One region of the Streptomyces sp. NPDC002476 genome, then DNA from elsewhere that is predicted to be linked to it. Evidence: riboswitches for the same ligand, from Rfam matches in the RefSeq annotation. Region 1 holds a riboswitch; each other region holds the start of a gene.
What was found. Region 1 has a riboswitch for cyclic di-AMP ahead of ACFYXM_RS07810 (transglycosylase family protein). Riboswitches for the same ligand answer to the same signal wherever they lie in the genome.

Region 1 (4,937 bases):
CTCGGTGCCGGCGCCGCGCAGGCGGCCGACTCCACGACCTGGGACCGGGTCGCCGAGTGCGAGAGCGGCGGTTCCTGGAGTGCCGACTTCGGGAACGGCTCCTACGGCGGCCTTCAGCTCACCCCGGAGACCTGGAAGGCGTACGGCGGTGAGGCGTACGCCCCGCGCGCCGACCTCGCCAGCCGCTCCCAGCAGATCGCGGTGGCCGAGAAGATCCTGGGCGACCGGGGTCCGCAGGCGTGGCCGAGCTGTGCGCCCCTCTCCGGCCTCGCGACGGGCGGGGGGCTGCCGGGGGTCGATCCGGGGGAGACCTCCTCCGGGAAGCCCGCGGGGGGTGCCGGGACGGAGAAGGACGCGAAGGAGACGGGCGGCACCGGGGCGGAGAAGGGCGCGCAGCGGGCTGACGAGCCGTCGGAGTCCTTGCCCGACGAGGACGTCACGCCTTCGGGCCGTGCCGGGAAGCCGGACGCCGGAACCGGGCCCGGGTCCGATGTCACGCCCTCGCCCGCCGGGTCCGCTGCTTCACCCGCCGATACGCACCGTTCGACCGAATCGGTGGATATGGGCGATTCGGGCACCTCTGTCACTCCGTCAGAGTCGCCCGGGGGCTCGGAAGGATCCGGGGCGTCGGGCGGCAAGCATCGCGGCGCGCCGGCCGCCGAGGATGAGCGGGGCGCCGACGGGGGTGTCGGCCGCGAGTCGGGCCGTCATGCCTCGCGCGACGGCGGCGGGCGCGACGCGGCCTCCCCGGCCGCCGGCGACACGTACACCGTCCGCCCCGGTGACAACCTCTGGGTGATTGCCGACGAGCGGAACGTCCCCGGTGGCTGGCCCGCGCTCTACGAGGCCAACAAGGAGGTCGTGGGCTCCGATCCGGACCTCATCCTTCCTGGCCAGAGCCTTGAGGTCGACGCGGAGACCCGTTGAGGCCGGTCCCGGTAGCCGACTGACGGACCCTCAAGAACCGGACGCTTTCGGAGGCCCGTGCACCTGCGTGCGGGTGAGACATGGGTCTCTTTGCGTCAATTGGCGTGTGGCGCCTGGAGTCCCGTCCGTATCGTGCCCCACCTGCGAAAACGACGGCTCCTCACATGCGAGTGAGGGGTGATTGTCCGATGTGTCCATCTTTGAATGTGAGGCTTATATGTGTTTACGGTCGTAACCGCTCGCACCGCGGGCCCCGTCGACCGTCACGCCGAATCCTGCCGTCGGTCGGAGGGAACAGACGCGTTCAAGCGCCGTAGGCAGGAGCGGGGGACCCAGGTAGGCGTCGGCCCCGATCGTCGTGAGACGCATCGGGACCGGCTTGGGGTGAAGTCGCGTGCTAGGACGTGCGACCGGGCAACTCACTCGGCCCGAACCCGACAGCTCACCTCGTAGGCGTCGGTGAGGAGAGTTCCATGCTGTTTTCCGGCAAGGGCAAGCATCGCCGCCCGTCCAAGGCCGTCCGTGTCGCCACGCTCGCCGGAGTCGCCGGCTCCGCCGTCGCCGTCCCGCTGATGGGCGCGACCAGCGCTTCCGCCGCCTCCGTCGCCACCTGGGATGCCGTCGCCCAGTGCGAGTCCGGTGGCAACTGGTCCATCAACACCGGCAACGGCTACTACGGCGGTCTGCAGTTCTCGCAGTCCAGCTGGGCCGCCGCCGGCGGTCTGAAGTACGCGCCGCGCGCCGACCTGGCCACCAAGGCCCAGCAGATCGCCGTCGCCGAGCGGCTCCTCGACATGCAGGGCCCGGGCGCCTGGGGCTGCGCCTCCGCCGGCAACCTGCGCAACGACAACGTCGATCCGGGCGTCGACACCTCCTCGAAGAGCTCCGGCACCGCCAAGAAGCAGAGCACCCAGGCGGCCCCCAAGCAGCAGGCCCAGCCGGAGAAGGCCGAGCGGGCCGAGGCCCCCGCCTCCCGCTCCGACCGTCCCGCCGCCCCGCGGACCGAGTCGAAGAAGACCGTCACCACCCCGACCGGCGAGAAGGTCAAGAAGGGGGACGGCGAGTACGAGGTCGTCTCCGGCGACTCCCTCAGCGAGATCGCCGCCGCGCACGGTGTCGAGGGCGGCTGGCAGCGGCTGTTCGAGCTGAACAAGGACATCGTCGAGAACGCCGACCTGATCTACCCGGGTCAGCAGCTGCACCTGACGAAGTAGTCAGGGCCCCTCTCCTCTCCGGATGCCCGGCCCGGCGCGAGCCCCTGCGCGCCGGGCCGGGGCGTCTGCTCGGTCGGAGCGCGCGCCGCGCGCCGACGCGCCACCGCGCGTCCCGCGCCCGGGCGTGCGCCGCTCGTGTGCGGCGAACTTCGTTCGACTGTTTTAGTCCTGATCCGTAATATTCTGGCCATTTGCCCGGGATCACGCATTCTCGGGTCCTTTTTCGTCCCAGGGGGCGGGCGGTCGTCGGGCCGAGCGGGCGGGGCCGGTTAGGCTCTTGTCGCAAGGCCAGAGTGACCCTGCAGAACCAGTGTCATATCCCAGAAGGAGATGCCTCGTGCCGTCCATCGACGTCGTCGTAGCCCGGGAAATCCTCGACTCCCGGGGGAACCCCACGGTCGAGGTCGAGGTCGGCCTCGACGACGGCAGCACGGGGCGTGCTGCCGTGCCGTCCGGCGCCTCCACCGGTGCCTTCGAGGCCATCGAGCTTCGCGACGGCGACCCCAACCGCTACCAGGGCAAGGGTGTCGAGAAGGCCGTGCTCGCCGTCATCGAGCAGATCGGCCCGGAGCTCGTCGGCTACGACGCGACCGAGCAGCGGCTGATCGACCAGGCGATGTTCGACCTGGACGCCACCGAGAACAAGGGCTCGCTCGGCGCCAACGCCATCCTCGGCGTCTCGCTGGCCGTCGCGCACGCCGCCTCCGAGGCATCGGACCTGCCGCTGTTCCGCTACCTCGGCGGTCCGAACGCGCACCTGCTGCCCGTCCCGATGATGAACATCCTCAACGGTGGGTCGCACGCCGACTCCAACGTGGACATCCAGGAGTTCATGATCGCCCCGATCGGCGCCGAGTCCTTCTCCGAAGCCCTGCGCTGGGGCGCCGAGGTCTACCACACGCTGAAGAAGGTGCTGAAGGGCAAGGGCCTGTCGACCGGCCTCGGCGACGAGGGCGGCTTCGCGCCGAACCTGGAGTCGAACCGCGCCGCCCTCGACCTCATCATCGAGGCCATCAAGGAAGCCGGCTACGTCCCGGGCAAGGACATCGCGCTCGCGCTCGACGTCGCCGCGTCCGAGTTCTACAAGGACGGCACGTACGAGTTCGAGGGCAAGTCCCGCTCGGCCGCCGAGATGACCGAGTACTACGAGGAGCTCGTCTCCGCGTACCCGCTGGTCTCCATCGAGGACCCGCTGTACGAGGACGACTGGGCCGGCTGGAAGATCATCACCGACAAGCTCGGCAGCAAGGTGCAGATCGTCGGTGACGACCTGTTCGTCACCAACCCGGAGCGCCTGGCCCGCGGCATCGAGGAGGGCACCGCCAACGCCCTGCTCGTCAAGGTCAACCAGATCGGTTCGCTGACCGAGACCCTGGACGCCGTCGAGCTCGCCCAGCGCAACGGCTTCAAGTGCATGATGTCGCACCGCTCCGGCGAGACCGAGGACGTCACCATCGCCGACCTCGCCGTCGCGGTGAACTGCGGCCAGATCAAGACCGGCGCCCCGGCCCGCTCGGACCGCGTCGCCAAGTACAACCAGCTGCTGCGCATCGAGGAGATCCTCGACGACGCCGCGGTGTACGCCGGCCGCTCGGCGTTCCCCCGTTTCAAGGGCTGAGCCCCGAGGACGTTCCGGGGGCCGAACCCCGCGGACCGGGCCTTCGGGTCCCCACGGCCGGTCCCGGCCCGCGGGGACCGGATGGCCCCGGCCTCCGTCCGTCCCCGCACGCGGTCCCGTACCGTGTGCGGGGACGGACGTGTGTGAAGGGGAGGCGGAGACATGGCCGCGAAGGACCGGGACCGGTTCTCCACCGCGACCCGGCTGCGACTGCTGGGCGAGCAGACCGCGGCCCGTGTCTACCGGTCGCAGACCCGTCGTCAGGACCGCCGCTCCCGGCTCACCGGCCGGGCCGCCTTCCTGGCCCTCGTCGTCTGCTCCCTCGTGGTCGCGCTCGCGTACCCGATACGGCAGTACGTGTCGCAGCGGGACGAGATCGCCGACCAGGAGCGGCTGGCGCGGGAGGCCCGGGCCCGTACCGAGGAGCTGCGCGACGAGAAGGCGCGGCTCCAGGACGACGCGTACGTCAGGCAGCTGGCCCGCAAGCATCTGCACTATCTTCTTCCCGGGGAGACGGGCTACACGGTGATCGACCCGGACGCGGTCAAGGAACGCGACGGCGAGACGGACGGGTCCGGCCGGCCGTGGCACGCGAACCTCTGGGACGGGGTCGACAGCGCCGACCGCAGCTGACCGCGTCCACCCGCCCCCGCCCCGGAAGGCCGGCCCCTCGGACTTCCAGCCCCACGGACGCCCGGACCCCCGGACTTCCGGTCCCTCGGACCTTCGTCCTTCAGGCCCGCGGATCCCCGGCCCCGGCCCCGGATGCCCGGCCCCCTCCGAACCGTCAGAACCCCAGAACCTAGGCAGGCATGGAAACCCCCCCTCCGCAGACCGAGCCCACCGAGCCCACCGAGGCGGACATCGCCGCGTTCCAGCAGCAGCTGGGCCGCCCGCCGCGCGGGCTGCGCACGATCGCGCACCGCTGCCCGTGCGGCAACCCGGACGTGGTCGAGACGCAGCCCCGGCTGGAGGACGGCACGCCGTTCCCGACGACGTACTACCTGACATGCCCGCGCGCCGCGTCCGCGATCGGCACGCTGGAGGCGAACGGGGTCATGAAGGAGATGACCGAGCGCCTCGGCACCGACCCCGAGCTGGCCGCCGCCTACCGGGCCGCGCACGAGGACTACATCGCCCGGCGCGACGCCATCGAGGTGCTGGAGGGCTTCCCCAGC
Region 2 (4,937 bases), on a different contig from region 1:
CGGCAGCGGGCCGACGCGCGCCTCGGCCCGCCGGATCAGCGCCTCCGGTGTGGCGACGGCCCGCCTGCGGACGGATTCCGGCGCCCCGTCGATCATGTCCCGAAGTTGAGTCAGATCAGGTCTCACGACGCGGAGTCTGCCAGGCCCCGCCGGGCCCGTGCGACGGGCGGGACCGCGCGGGAGAGAACCGGACGAGACGGTCCGCGCGGGGCGCCGCACCGCCCCTCCTGTCGTCGAGCACCGTGTGCTTCGAGTCCGGCGAATCCGCCGACGACACCGATGGAACGCTTGAGCTTCCGCGGTACGGGGCCGGTAGCCGGCGCGAGCGCCTGGGGAGTGCTGAGCATTTCGGTCATCGTGCGTTTCCGATCAACAGGTGCGGTGGTTGAGCACGGGAGCGGTATCGCCTCCGGACGAGGACGTGATGAGTGGTTTCGTCGCTCCCAGCGCGACACGCAATCCCGACGAGTTCCTCAGGCCGAGGGGTGTTTACCTACGGAATCCGTTGTTTCAGAGCGATGATCCGGCGGTTCGGCGTAAGGAGTGCGTCGATTCGCGGGCGATTGGCGGGACAGGAATCGCAGGCGGCCCGGAGGGAAGGTTTCGCCCGTTCCGCATTCCGGAACGGACTCCGGGGCGCCAGGCGGCGCGCTCGCGCGGGTCGCGGATCCGCGGACCTGGTGTCAGCCTGGGTACATGACTTGGGCGTCATGGACCACTCGTGGTGTGTTCTCGGGGCGTGGAGGCGTGCTCACGGACGAGGTCGGCGTCCTGACCGGGGACCTGACCGTTCACACGACCTGGGCCGACGACACGGCTCAGGTGACCGTGCAGTACACGGGTGCGATCGACTGGTTCACCATGTCGGGCAGCCCCGTGCCCTGCAGCTCCGAGGAGGACAGCAGGCGTCTTCACGACGCGGCGGTGCACTCAGTCCGGGAGGGCGCTGCGGCGACGGTCCCCAGACCGCCGCTGCGGCGGCCGCAACGGCCGGCGGGCAGTGCCCTGGAGTGACCACGGGCGAAGTCCGCCCCGCCGGCGGGCGGGGCGGGGAAGCGACGGGGCCCCGGTACGACGCTACGGGATGCGCCCCTCGGGGAGCCGTGCGGCTTCCCGAGGGGCGCATCCCGTCGCTTCCGAACCGGCACGGGGCCGGGCCGGTATGGGTCAGTAGGCGCCGAAGACGTTGTCGATGGAGCCGTACTTGTCGGCGGCGTAGTTGCACGCGGCCGTGATGTTGGCGACCGGGTCGTAGCTGTCGAACGGCGTGCCGGGCACGTGGTAGGCGCGGAACGTCGGGTCGATGACCTGGAGCAGGCCCTTGGACGGCGTCCCGGCGACGGCGTTCGAGTCCCAGTTGTTGATGGCCCGGGGGTTGCCGGAGGACTCACGCATGACGTTGCGGTGGATGCCGTCGTAGCTGCCGGGAATGCCGTGCCGGGCCATGATGGCCAGCGATTCCCTGATCCAGCCGTCCAGGTTGTCCGTGTAGGAGACCGGTGCGGCGGTGACGGTCGCGGACGAGGCGCCGGAGGCACCGGTGGCGGCCTCGGACTCGGCACCGACGGCCAGCTTCATTCCCGGGCGGATGAGGGAGGGACTGCTCCCGATGATCTCCCGGTTGCTCTCGTACAGCTTCTGCCAGCCGCCTTCGACGGAATAGGTCTGCGCGATCTTGGAAAGGGTGTCCCCGGAGATCACGGAATGCGTGACGGTCGCGGCCTTCTGCGGGGAAACGCTTCCGGTGGTGACGGCGCCCGACACCGCGGCCTTTTCGGTGGTGGCGGCCTGGGCCGGGGCGGCCTGGGCCGGGGCGGCCGAGGCGAAACCCGCTCCGATCAGCGGAAGCACCAGGGCGACTCCGCCCGTGGCCGCGGCGATGAGGCCACGGGTCCGGAAAGTGGACGAACGGCGACGGTACGTACCCGTTGCGGTCATGGTGAATTCCTCTCCGTCGCCTGCGAGGTGAGCTGTCGGGTTCAGACTGGAGATGTCTGGCCGCATGGAATGCGACTTCACCCCGAGCCGTTCCGGATACCGGACCGGCGGCTTACCTGGTTCCCCCGCTCCTGCCGTGGACAAGTGGGTCGGTTTTTCGGACGGCGGCAGGATTCGGCGTTCCGTCCGGATTGACGGTGACCGTAGGCGAGAAAAGCGGAGCGGAACAAGCCCGTATTTTTTGATCACAATTGATTCGCATGATCAATTCACGGAATTCGCAGTAATCCACCTCACAGATCGAACTCGCCCCTCCTTGCGCGACAAGGGGAGCCGAATCGCGGACCGGCCCTCCGGCGGGTCTTTACGTGACTCACACCACAAATCGACAAAAGGGGCGTTCCGCTCATCCCCCAAACAACGCAAAAATTACCTAAAGCGACTTTACCGGCTAAATTTGCAACTCATTCTAAATGGAGACAAAAGGGACATCTCTTTCGTTCTGTCGCGTGCTCATCTGAACCGGTCGCGCGGGTCTTCGGCACCGCACAGCTGAACTCCCCCGTAAGCCGGGCATGCGGGGGCGGGCGTCGTCGCGGGCGGCCGGCACGGCGGTGTGGCCGTCCTCCTCCGGCCGTCCTCCTCCGGCCGTGCTCCTCCGGCCGTGCTCCTCCGGCCGTGCGACGAGTCCGGCCGCCGCCCGGCCGGTGCGCCGTCCCGCCCGTGCGGCGCACACCTGGTGCAGCGGCTCCCTTCCCGCACAGGAGGCTTCCGCCGCGCTCGTTCTCGGGGCGCAACGAGACGCCGCCCGCCCCGCGGCAGGGTTGTCCCGACCCGGGTGGCCGGGGCGCCCGCGGGATTCAGCGGTCGTTGCAGGCACGCCTCCACGCGGCGTCGCGCAGCAGTCGCAGCCCGTTGAGGCCGACGAGGACGGTGGAGCCCTCGTGCCCGGCGACGCCGAGCGGCAGCGGGAGGGTGCCTGCCAGGTCCCAGACGACCAGGCCTGTGATGAAGACGCCGGCGATCAGGAGGTTCTGCGCCACCAGGCGCCGGCACCGGCGCGAGAGGGCGACGGCGGTGGGGACGGCGGCGAGCTCGTCGCGGACGACGACCGCGTCGGCGGTCTCCAGGGCGAGGTCGGAACCCGCCCCGCCCATGGCGATGCCCGTGTGGGCCGCAGCCAGGGCGGGGGCGTCGTTGACGCCGTCCCCGACCACGAGGACCTTGCGCCCGGCGGCTTCCATCCCCCGCACCGCCGCCACCTTGTCCTGGGGCAGCAGCCCCGCCCGGACATCCTGGATCCCGACATCGGCGCCCAGACGAGCTGCGGCGCGCGGGTTGTCCCCCGTGACCAGCACCGGCGGGGTGCCGGTGAGCCCTGCGAGGCGGGTGACGGTGGCGCGGGCGTCGTCGCGCAGCCGGTCGGCCACACCGAGGACGCCCACCGGTGCGCCGTCGCGGGCGACCAGCACGGCGGTGCGGCCGTCCTCCTCCAACCGTGCGACGAGTCCGGCCGCCGCCCGGCCGGTGCGCCCGTCGAGCACCCGACCGGGGCTGCCGACGGCGACGGCACGGCCGTCCACCGTGGCGGTGACGCCGGTGCCGGGCGTGGAGGCGAAGTCCTCCACGGGCGGCGGCACGAGGTCGCGGGCGCGGGCCGCGTCGACGACGGCCCGCGCCAGGGGGTGCTCGCTGGGGCGCTCGGCCGCCGCGGCGAGGGCCAGGAGGGCGTCCTCGGTGAGACCGGATCCGGGCAGCGGACAGATGTCGGTGACGCGCGGGGCACCCTCGGTCAGGGTGCCGGTCTTGTCGAGTGCCACGGCGTCGACCTGGCCCAGTCGCTCCATCACGACGGCGGACTTGATCAGCACCCCGTGCCGTCCGGCGTTGGCGATCGCGGACAGCAGCGGCGGCATGGTGGCAAGGACCACGGCGCACGGCGAGGCCACGATCATGAAGGTCATGGCGCGGAGCAGGGTCGGCTGCAGCGCCGCGCCGAACGCGAGGGGCACGGCGAACAGGGCGAGAGTGGCCGCCACCATGCCGAGCGAGTAGCGCTGCTCGATCTTCTCGACGAAGAGCTGGGTGGGGGCCTTGGTCGCGGACGCCTCCTCGACCATGGCGACGATCCGGGCGATCACCGATTCGGACGGATCCCGCTCCACCACGATCCGCAGCGCCCCGGTGCCGTTCAGCGTCCCGGCGAAGACCTCGTCGCCCGGCTCCTTGGCCACCGGCAGCGGCTCGCCGGTGATGGTGGCCTGGTCGACCTCGCCGGCCCCGTCGAGGACGCGGCCGTCGGCGCCCACCCGCTCCCCCGGGCGGACCAGGATCACGTCTCCGACCCTCAGCCGCTCGGTGGGCACCACCTCCTCGGTGTCGCCCTCGCCCAGCCGCGTCGCCGTCGCGGGCGCGAGATCGAGCAGACCGCGCACCGAGTCGGCGGTCCGCGCGGTGCCCAGTGCTTCCAGGGCGCCGGACGTCGCGAAGATGACGATCAGAAGGGCGCCGTCCAGCACCTGTCCGATCGCCGCAGCCCCGAGAGCGGCGACCACCATCAAGAGGTCCACGTCCAGCGTCCGGTTCCCCAGGGCCTTCAGCCCTTCCCACCCGGGCTCCCAGCCGCCCGCTGCGTACGTCATCGCGTAGAGCGGGCCCCACGCCCAGGCCGGGGCGCCGAGCAGATGCAGGGGCAGTGCCGCCAGGAACAGCACGAGGGCCGCGGCGGCCCAGCGGGCCTCCGGAAGAGCCAGGAGCCGGGTGCGGCGCCCGCCGGGACGCCCGTCCCGGACCCGCCCGGCGGGTGGTGCCTGGGGGGTGATGGTGACGGACATGGACGCTGCTCCTTCGCGCGGCGGGCCGGACCGGGTTCACCATACAGGATTATATGAACAGGTATTCATGCAATGACTCCGTAGGATGAGGGCATGGGCCACGGAGTCGACGCGAACACCACTGCCACGGCGCGCGAGCGTCTCGACGCGGTGGGGGCCGCGGAC
Region 3 (4,937 bases), on a different contig from region 1:
GCGGTGCGCGCCTTCTTCGAGGCCCATGTCCGGCCGTCCGCGGCGACCGCCGTGGTCGTCGGCGACCTGACCGGCATCGACCTGGAGGCTCTGCTCTCCGAGACACTCGGCGACTGGTCGGGCGACACCGTCGAGCCGCGCCCGGCCCCGCCGATCACCGCCGACGACACCGGCCGCGTGGTCATCGTGGACCGTCCGGGCGCGGTGCAGACGCAACTGCTGATCGGTCGGATCGGACCGGACCGGCACGACAGCGTGTGGCCCGCCCAGGTGCTCGGCACGTACTGCCTGGGCGGCACGCTCACCTCCCGGCTGGACCGGGTGCTGCGCGAGGAGAAGGGCTACACCTACGGTGTCCGCGCCTTCGCCCAGGTGCTGCGGTCGTCGGCCCCGGACTCGGACACGGGCGCGACCGGCGCCGCCATGCTCGCGATCAGCGGATCGGTGGACACGGAGTCGACCGGACCGGCGTTGGAGGACCTGTGGACGGTCCTGCGGACGCTGGCGGCCGAGGGGCTGACCGACGAGGAGCGCGAGACCGCGGTGCAGAACCTCGTGGGTGTCGCGCCGCTGAAGTTCGAGACGGCGGCCTCCGTGGCGGGCACGCTGGCCGACCAGGTCGAGCAGCACCTCCCCGACGACTTCCAGGCCCACCTGTACGCGCGGCTCGCGGCAGCCGGCACGGTCGAGGCGACCGCAGCCGTGGTCAGCGCCTTCCCGGGTGACCGGCTGGTGACGATCCTCGTCGGCGACGCGTCCCGGATCGAGGAGCCGGTCCGGGCCCTGGGCATCGGTGAGGTGTCGGTGGTCACCGGCTGAGCGGTACGCCGTCACGGTCCCCGGCCGCCTCCTCGGGCGGAGACGCCGGGGACCGTCCCGGCGTCCCGGCCCAGTCGGTCCGGCGGCCGGGCGTCCGGCGCCCCGTTCCCGTACGGGGCAGGTGCCGGAGCACAGCCGCGGGCCGGGCCGTTCCGGGTACCGAACGGGGGCGGCCCGACCGGCCCGGTGGCCGGGCGTGGAAGGCCCCTGTGAGCGATGTCTCGCCGGGGTCTTCCCCATGTTCGGTTCCGGTCGCCGGGTTGGTCGCCGGGTTGCCCGTACGACCTGTGGCATGCGCTACAAAACGGCTTGTCCGTTTGGTGAACGAATGTGCTCGCGCTTAGCGTCGACCGGGCTGCCGGCCACTCGTATGTCGCGACCGCGACGCACCGGACAGCCATCGCCGAGTCCCCGCCGGGCGTGAGCCCTGGGGAGCCGGGGACCCAATGAAGTCCCTGGGGTGAATCGGAAACCTGAGCCTCGCTGAGGCCGGGACCTCCGTAGGAGACCTTCCTGCTCCGAACCCGTCAGCTAACCCGGTAGGCGAGAGGGAAGGAAAGGATCAGCCACTTCATGGCGTTCACCCGTGCCACCGGGAAGCATCGCCCCCCCGGGCGACTGACGCGCGGCAGCGCGAGGATCGCCGGCGTCGCGGCGCTGGCCACCACCGGCGTCATCGGAGGCGCTGCTTCCCCGGCCCTCGCCGCGGACGCCGAGACCTCCGCGGTCGGCGAGATTGGCCTGAACCAGGTCATCGCCATCCAGGACGTCATCGCCGACCGGATCGACGCACAGGCCGACGCGCAGCAGCGCCGGGCCGACCTCATCGCCGAGGCGAAGGAGGCGGCCCAGCGGAAGGCCGAGGCCGAGAAGCGCGCCCGGGCCGAGGCGAAGGCCAGGGCCGAGGCGAAGCGTGCCGCCGAGGCGCGGGCCGAGAAGGCGCGTGCCGCCCGCTCCGCCGAGCGCACCCGCCTGGGCCTCTTCCAGCTCCCGGTCGCCGGTTCCTACGTCACCACCGGCTACAAGTCCAGCGGTTCGCTCTGGTCCTCCGGCAGCCACTCGGGCATCGACTTCCACGCCGCGTCCGGCAGCTCCGTCGTCGCCGTCGGCGCCGGTACGGTCGTCGAGGCCGGCTGGGGCGGCGCGTACGGCAACAACATCGTGCTGCGGATGACGGACGGCACGTACACGCAGTACGGGCACCTCTCGTCGATCGGTGTCCGTGTCGGCCAGAGCGTCGGCGCGGGCCAGCAGATCGGCCTTTCCGGCTCGACCGGCAACTCCACCGGACCGCACCTCCACTTCGAGGCCCGGACCACGCCCTCCTACGGATCCGACATGGACCCCGTCACGTATCTGCGTGCCCACGGCGTCTCCCTCTGACCGACGGCCGACCCGCGAACCGCCTCCCGAAGGCCCCGGCAGCACGCCGGGGCCTTCGGCCTGTCCGGGGCGCCCGTCCGCCGGTCCGCCCCTTGCGCGACCGTCCCGGATCCCGGGAAGAGGCACCCGGGGCCGGGAAGGGATCCCGGGGGCCGGAAGACGAAGGAGCCGCGGTGCCGGTGGGCGGCACTGCGGCTCCTTCGCGGGAATCGGTCCCGTACAGAAGTCCGGAAGTCCCGGGAGCGGGAATCCCGGAACGTGGCTCAGACGGTCTCCGGGAGTTCGTCGAGCCCCTCCGCGACCAGCTTCGCCAGGCGGTCCAAGGCGGCCTCGGCGTCGTCCGCCTCGGATGCGAGCACGATCTCCTCGCCGCCCTGCGCGCCGAGCCCGAGCACCGCGAGCATGGAGGCGGCGTTCACCGGGGTGCCGTCGGCCTTGGAGATCGTCACGGGGATGCCGGACGCCGTGGCGGCGCGGACGAATATGGAAGCGGGGCGGGCGTGCAGGCCCTCGGCCCAGCCGACGTTGACGCGGCGCTCAGCCATGGTTCTGCCCTTCATGAATCAATAGTTGTCTAGACCATTCCCTCATGTGGTGCGCGGTGCTCCGGCCGACCCGCGCCACACCCACGAGCGGTGCCGCAACGCCGTTCGGCCCCCCTCAGACTGCCCCGGCCCCGGCGGCTACGCGAGTGGTGGACGAGCCGTAGTCTGTGCCCATGCAGTCCTCGACGGAGCAGAGTCCGCATCACGCCTATCCCGACCACTGGGAAGCGGACGTGGTCCTCCGTGACGGAGGCACCGCGCGGATCAGGCCCATCACCACGGACGACGCCGAACGCCTGGTCAGTTTCTACGAGCAGGTCTCCGACGAGTCGAAGTACTACCGCTTCTTCGCCCCGTACCCCCGGCTGTCCGCCAGGGACGTGCACCGGTTCACCCACCACGATTACGTCGACCGGGTGGGGCTCGCGGTCACGGTCGGCGGCGAGTTCATCGCGACCGTCCGCTACGACCGGATCGACGGACGGGGCAGGCCCGCCTCGGTGCCCGCGGACGAGGCGGAGGTCGCCTTCCTGGTCCAGGACGCGCACCAGGGCCGGGGAGTGGCGTCGGCACTGCTGGAGCACATCGCCGCGGTGGCTCGCGAGCGCGGCATCCGCCGCTTCGTCGCCGAGGTGCTCCCCGCCAACACCAAAATGATCAAGGTGTTCCGGGATGCCGGCTACACCCAGCAGCGGAGCTTCGAGGAAGGTTCCGTCCACCTCACCCTGGACCTCGAACCGACGGCCGAGTCCCTCGCCGTCCAGCGCGGCCGTGAGCAGCGGGCCGAGGCGCGCTCCGTGCAACGGCTGCTCGCCCCCGGCTCCGTGGCCGTCATCGGCGTCGGCCGGACGCCCGGCGGTGTCGGCCGCGCGGTCCTGCGCAACCTCCTCGCGGCCGGATTCACCGGCCGTACGTATGCCGTGAATCGTTCCTTCGCCGCCGACCAGGACACCATCGACGGCGTCCCCGCCCACCGCCGCGTCGGCGAGATCGGCGAACCGGTGGATCTCGCGGTCGTCGCCGTCCCCGCCGAGCGCGTACCGGAGGTCGTGGCCGACTGCGGCGAGCACGGCGTCCAGGGTCTCGTCGTCCTCTCCGCCGGATACGCCGAGTGGGGTGCCGAGGGCAGGGACCGGCAGCGCGAACTCGTCCGCCAGGCACGCTCGTACGGGATGCGGATCATCGGTCCGAACGCCTTCGGCATCATCAACAACGCCGAGGCCGTCCGGCTGAACGCCTCCCTCGCCCCCGAGCCGCCCGAGCAGGGCCGCATCGGGCTGTTCACCCAGTCCGGGGCGATCGGCATCGCCCTGCTCTCCCGGCTCTACCGGCAGGGTGCGGGGCTCTCCACCTTCATCTCCGCGGGCAACCGGGCCGACATCTCGGGCAATGACTTCCTCCAGTACTGGTACGAGGACCCGGACACCGACGTCGCCCTGCTGTACCTCGAATCGTTCGGCAACCCGCGCAAGTTCATGCGGCTCGCCCGGCGCACCGCGGCCGTGAAGCCCGTGGTCGTGGTGAAGGGCGCCCGGCACACCGGCGCCACCCCGCCCGGCCACGCCGTACCCGTCAGCCGGATCCCGGACGCGACGGTCTCCGCCCTCATGCGGCAGGCGGGCGTGATCCGCGTCGACACGGTGACGGAGGTGGTCGACGTGGGTCTCCTCCTCGCGGACCAGCCGCTCCCGGCGGGCCCCCGGGTCGCGATCCTCGGCAACTCCGAGTCGCTCGGCCTGCTCACCTACGACGCCTGCCTGACCGAGGGGCTGCGTCCGCGGCCGCCCCTCGACCTCACCACCGCCGCGACGCCGCAGGACTTCCGGGACGCCCTGACCGAGGCCCTCGCCGCCGACGACTGCGATTCGGTGATCGTCACGGCGATCCCCTGGGTGGGCGAGGACGGCGAGGCGGAGAACGGCGGCGGGGAGGTCCTGGCGACCGCGCTGCGCGCGGCGGCGGCCACCGGTCCCGCGAAGCCCGTGGCCGTCGTCCACGTGGAGATCGGCGGGCTGGCGGAGGCCCTGGCCGTGGCCAGTGGCACGGCCGCGCCGCGCACGGCGAAGCCGTCCTCCACGACCGGGGAGCCCGCGGACACCCGGCCCATGACCACCCGGCCCATGACCACCCGGCCCGCGACCACTCGGTCCGCGTCCGTCCCCGCGCACGCCCGCACCGCGCCCGCCGGAG
Region 4 (4,937 bases), on a different contig from region 1:
CCCGCCGCTGATCCGTCGCCGGCCTCGCCCGGAGCCCGTCGCCGAGCCCGCCGCAGATGATGCCTCCCCGGCCACCGCCGACGTCCGGCGAAGGGCCACCACCGGCCATTCCCCGTGGCCGGTGTCGGTGCCGCTGGTTAGGGTCATGGGGTGGTATACGAAGGGTCTGTCCAGCAGCGGCAGCCGCATCCGGCCGTCCCGGTGCTCGAGGAGCAGCGGGTCGGCGAGATCCTGGCCGCCGTGCCGGAGCGACGGCACTGGAGGTACCGGCCGCGGCGCGTCGGCATGGTGTGGCGCAGCAGGACGTTCCGCGTCGCGGCCGTGTGCACGGTGCTCGCGGTGTGCGCTCTGGCGATCCTGGCCCTGGTCCGCGACCAGACGGGCACCGAGGGCTTCCTCGTAGGTCTCGGCCTCGCGGTGCTGCCCGTGCCGCTCCTGATGGCGGCGTTCCGCTGGCTGGACCGGGTCGACCCCGCGCCCTGGCGGAACCTGTTGTTCGCCCTGGCCTGGGGCGCTTTCGCGGCCGCCCTGATCGCGATCCTCGCGAACTCGTTCGCGACCCGTTGGATAGCCACGACCACCGCCGACCCGACGAACGCGGACAACCTCGGTGCGACGGTCATAGCACCGGTCGTCGAGGAGAGCGCCAAGGCCGCCGCGATCCTGCTGATCTTCCTGTTCCGAAGACGTGAGTTCAGCGGAATCGTCGACGGCGTCGTGATCGCCGGTTTCACCGCGAGCGGTTTCGCCTTCACCGAGAACATCCTCTATCTGGGCAACGCGTTCGGGGAGGACCAGCAGGCCGGGGCCTCGGGTGTCGCCTCGGTGACCGCCGCGACGTTCTTCGTGCGGGCGGTGATGTCCCCGTTCGCGCACCCGCTCTTCACGATCCTGACGGGAACGGGCTTCGGGCTCGCCGCCGCCAGTGCCCGCAACCGGCGGTTGCGCCGCGTCGCGCTGCCGCTGCTGGGGCTCGTCCTCGCCATGGGCATGCACGCGCTGTGGAACGGGTCGGCCTCCTTCTTCGGACCACTCGCCTTCTACGCCGTGTACGCGGTGTTCATGGTTCCGCTCTTCGGCGTGGTGACCTGGCTGGTGATCTGGGCACGCCGACGCGAGCTGCGCGCACTCGCCGCGGAGCTGCCCGGCTACGCGGCGGCCGGCTGGCTGACCCCCGTCGAACCGCTCGCCCTCGCCTCCATGCGGGCCCGCGGCCTGGCCCGCGACGCGGCCCGTCGGCACCACTCCTTCGACGCCGGGGCCGGCTGGGGCAACCCGTACGGTCCGGGCCACGCACCGGGCACCGGAGCGGTTCACGGTCCGGGCCACGGAGCGGTGGCCCCGGTCGGCGCGCCCGTCCAGGCGCCGGTCCAGGCCCCGCCCCCGGCGCAGGGCGGGGCGCCCCGCAAGGAGCGCCGCAAGGCGCAGGCGCAGGCCAAGGCCCGGGGCAAGGCCGCCGCCCGTACCGTCGCCGAGTACGAGTCGTTCGCGATGTCGCTGGCCTCGCTCCGCCGCCAGGCCCGCCTCGGGACGGTGGGCCCCGATTTCGCCGCACGTGAACTGGAGCTGTTGCACCACCTCTGGCAGCGCAGGGACGTGGCCGCTCCTGCCCTCGCCTACGCCGCGCAGGCGGCGGGCCTCCTGCGCCCCTACCCGTTCCCGCCCGCCCCGGCCGCGTACTGGCCGGCGCCGGCCCCGGCCGCGTTCCCGCCGCCGCACCAGGCGTACGGCGGCTACAACCCGTACCAGCTGCCGCCCCGGTAGCCCCGGGCGCGCGCCGCGGATGCGCGAACGCCCCGGGAGCGCGATGCTTCCGGGGCGTTCGTGGAGACGGGCAGTTCGGCGGAGCGACCGGAGCGCGGCCCCCCGAGCACGATCCGCCGCCGGAACCAGAACAGTGCGCCCTCGTTCCCTGGGCGGAGTAGGCGTCGAGCACGGTGAACGACTGCGCCCCGTCGGCCGTCCGGCCGAAGACATGGCCGCCGAGGGCGAGCGGGAACACGGGAACACGAGAACACCTGAGGATCGGAAGAGCCCAGTTCGCGAAGGGAAGTCATGAATCGATCAACGTGTTCGCGCCAGAACGGTGCTCCGTGCATTCGCCGTGCGGCGGACGGCTGATCGGTGTTGTCCGCGCTGTCCGCCCGCGCATCGCCGACGCGGGTGCCTCAGATGTTGAGGCCCTTGCTCCGCAGCCAGCCCATCGGGTCCACGCCCGTGCCGTCGGCGGTGTGGATCTCCAGGTGGAGGTGGGGGCCCGTCACGTTGCCGGTCGCGCCGACCCGGCCGATGGTGTCCCCGGTGGAGACCTTCTGGCCGACCCCGACGCCGATCGAGGACTGGTGGCAGTACCAGATCTCCGTGCCGTCCTCCAGCTCCAGCACCGTGCGGTAGCCGTACGAGCCGGACCAGCCCGCCGACTTGATGGTGCCGCCGTGAACGGCCTTGACGGGGGTGCCCGTCGGCGCCGCGAAGTCGAGGCCGGTGTGGTGACCGGAGGACCACATCGTGCCGGCCTGGCCGTACGTCGAGGTGATCGTGTACGAGGTGGTCGGGACGGCGTAGCTGGCGGCGAGCTTGGCGAGCCGCAGGGCCTCGGCCTTCTTCTTCGCCTCCTCCTCCGCCTTCTTCTTCTCGGCGGCGGCCTTGGCCTCGGCGGCGTCCTGCTGCTTCTTGGCCTCGGCCGCGGCCTTCTCCGCCGCGGCCTTCTCCTGGGCCTCCCTGGCCTCCGCGTCGGCGGCGGCCTGCTGCTGCTCGGCCTGCTGGAGGATGCGGGCGCGCAGCGCCTCGCCCGCGTCGGTCGTGCCCTGCTCGGCCTCGGCGGTGGTGATGCCTGCGGTGGTGAGCGGGGCGGTGACGGGCGCGGCCCCGTCGTCCTCGGACTTGTCGGAGAGGAGGGCGCCCACGCCGGGAAGGGACTTGGCGTCGGGCAGGTTGTCCGCGATGGAGTCGGGAAGGGAGATGGACACCGGCGGCTTGCCCTGCGCGGAGGCCATGCCGCCCGCGCCGACCGCCGCGATGACGCCGACCCCGAGCACCGCGGAACTGCGGGCGAGTCCGTTGCGCTGCTTGGCGACCCGGTGCCTGCCGCGTACGGGGCGGACGGTCTCCTCGGTGGGGTTCCACTCGTCCCAGCCGCGCTCGCCGTCGACACCGAGGCCGGCGCCGGGCAGGGTCGCGGTGGCGGCCATGTCCGGTCCGATTCCGTGGTCCATGCGATCCGCGGTGCCGGGCACCGTGGTCATCCCGGCCGTTCCGTAGTCGGATCCGTAGCCGGGGCCCGCGCCATAACCGGGGCCGAAGTCGGTGCCGAACTCGGAACCGTACGCGGAATCGAGCCGGGCGGGGGCCTCGGGGGCAGGCTTGTTGGACGCCACGGGGGCGCACTCCTTTCCTTCCTTCTCGCCTACCGGGTTAGCTGACGGGTTCGGAGCAGGAAGGTCTCCTACGGACACCGCATCTCTCACGAGACCCGGATGTCCGATTCACCCCAGGGTGGTGGTTCCCCGGTTCCCTTTCGGGATTCGGCGCTCGCGCACGGTGCCGCCTCTGGCGACGGCTGGGACGACCGCGCTGCGTTATCGAACGTTAATAGACACCGGGCCCTGATTCCAAGCCGTTCCCACTGATCGTTCACGTCTTTGGCCTGGACTTTAGTGGACATCTCGGGGCGTATTCAGACGACTTGATCGGGCCTCAGTCAATACCCCGCGACTGATGTTGCGTCAAATGTTATGCGGAGCGGCGCCTTTCGATTACGTACGGTGGCACCCCGGTCCGCTCAGGCGCGCCCGGCGGCCCGGACGAACGTCCGCGGTCTCACGGGCGCACCCGGCCGACCGAACCCCCGGCCCTCTTGCACACGCCAGGCCACCCCCCGGCGCCCTTGTACACGCCCAGACGCCCCGGACCGTCCGTCATGCCGGTTCCGGCCCCACGATCCGGACGGTCCTGCGCCGCTCCGGCTGCCCCTCCGCCGGGCGCACGACCGCGAGCAGGGCCATGTCGTCGGTCGACTCGCCCCCCGTGTGCAGCCGTACGTCGTCGGTCAGCGCGGACAGCAGTTCCTCCGGCCCGGGAAAGATCCGCCCGCGCAGCCGGGCCGCCGGATCGTAGAAGTCCCCCTCGGCGTTCCGCGCCTCGGAGAGGCCGTCGGTGTAGAGGAGCAGTGTCGCCCCCGGCCGCAGATCCCACTCGTCCGTCCGGTCGGGCCACGCGCCCAGGTCCATCCCGAGCGGCAGCGCGGGCATCGAGGGCGCCAGCACGTCCAGCGCCCCGTCCGGGTACAGCAGGATCGGCTCGGGGTGGCCACGGTTGACGATCCGGACCCGGGACAGGCCGGCCGGGATCTCGGCCAGCACGGCGGTGGTGAAGCCCTCGACGACGTCGGGCCCGCCCCGGCGCGCTCTCCTCTCCCGCACCAGCGCCCGCTCCAGCCGACGCGCCACGCCCTCCAGCGAGCGCTCCTGTTCGGCCGCCTCCCGGAACGCCCCGATGACCACGGCGACCGTCTCCACGGCGTCGAGCCCCTTCCCTCGCACGTCACCGACCACCAGCCGCACCCCGTACGGGGTGTCCGTCACCGCGAACAGGTCACCGCCGACGAACTCGTCGGCCTGCGCCGCCTCGTACCGCGCCGCCACATGGAGCCCACCGATCCGGTCGAACGGCTTCGGCAGCACCGCCCGCATGGCCCGCTCCGCGATGACCCGCGCGGAGGCCAGCTGCTCGTTGCTCCGCCGCACGACCCGGTTGATCACCACCGCGAGCACCGTGACGGTCGCCAGCGTGAGCAGCTCGATCAGCGGCACGGCCACCGGCAGTGAGTCGGTGGACAGCCGGAGCGCGGCGACGGCCAGCATCGAGGCGATGCCGGTGCGCACGGTGCTGGACAACGAGAAGAACGGCGCGGCGATCAGCGGCGCCGCCACGAACAA

Region 2: it holds a riboswitch for cyclic di-AMP, as region 1 does, so the genes downstream of both, ACFYXM_RS21815 (transglycosylase SLT domain-containing protein) here and ACFYXM_RS07810 (transglycosylase family protein) in region 1, are expected to answer to the same signal.
Region 3: it holds a riboswitch for cyclic di-AMP, as region 1 does, so the genes downstream of both, ACFYXM_RS25180 (M23 family metallopeptidase) here and ACFYXM_RS07810 (transglycosylase family protein) in region 1, are expected to answer to the same signal.
Region 4: it holds a riboswitch for cyclic di-AMP, as region 1 does, so the genes downstream of both, ACFYXM_RS26410 (M23 family metallopeptidase) here and ACFYXM_RS07810 (transglycosylase family protein) in region 1, are expected to answer to the same signal.

Annotation. Positions count from the first base shown of each region.
Region 1 covers NZ_JBIARH010000005.1:98,886-103,822, reverse strand. The annotation lists gene ACFYXM_RS07815 (transglycosylase family protein) at 1-927, shown strand, start outside; cyclic di-AMP (ydaO/yuaA leader) riboswitch at 1,227-1,398, shown strand; gene ACFYXM_RS07810 (transglycosylase family protein) at 1,401-2,141, shown strand; gene eno (phosphopyruvate hydratase) at 2,479-3,759, shown strand; gene ACFYXM_RS07800 (septum formation initiator family protein) at 3,922-4,392, shown strand; gene ACFYXM_RS07795 (DUF501 domain-containing protein) at 4,572-4,937, shown strand, end outside.
Region 2 covers NZ_JBIARH010000019.1:29,452-34,388, reverse strand. The annotation lists gene ACFYXM_RS21825 (SMI1/KNR4 family protein) at 1-126, opposite strand, end outside; gene ACFYXM_RS21820 (hypothetical protein) at 697-1,014, shown strand; gene ACFYXM_RS21815 (transglycosylase SLT domain-containing protein) at 1,168-1,938, opposite strand; cyclic di-AMP (ydaO/yuaA leader) riboswitch at 1,943-2,128, opposite strand; gene ACFYXM_RS21810 (heavy metal translocating P-type ATPase) at 2,799-4,772, opposite strand; gene ACFYXM_RS21805 (ArsR/SmtB family transcription factor) at 4,866-4,937, shown strand, end outside.
Region 3 covers NZ_JBIARH010000025.1:4,207-9,143, reverse strand. The annotation lists gene ACFYXM_RS25185 (M16 family metallopeptidase) at 1-819, shown strand, start outside; cyclic di-AMP (ydaO/yuaA leader) riboswitch at 1,211-1,380, shown strand; gene ACFYXM_RS25180 (M23 family metallopeptidase) at 1,393-2,202, shown strand; gene ACFYXM_RS25175 (HPr family phosphocarrier protein) at 2,466-2,747, opposite strand; gene ACFYXM_RS25170 (GNAT family N-acetyltransferase) at 2,921-4,937, shown strand, end outside.
Region 4 covers NZ_JBIARH010000027.1:81,820-86,756, reverse strand. The annotation lists gene trmB (tRNA (guanosine(46)-N7)-methyltransferase TrmB) at 1-11, shown strand, start outside; gene ACFYXM_RS26415 (PrsW family glutamic-type intramembrane protease) at 202-1,764, shown strand; gene ACFYXM_RS26410 (M23 family metallopeptidase) at 2,169-3,191, opposite strand; cyclic di-AMP (ydaO/yuaA leader) riboswitch at 3,389-3,540, opposite strand; gene ACFYXM_RS26405 (PP2C family protein-serine/threonine phosphatase) at 3,918-4,937, opposite strand, start outside.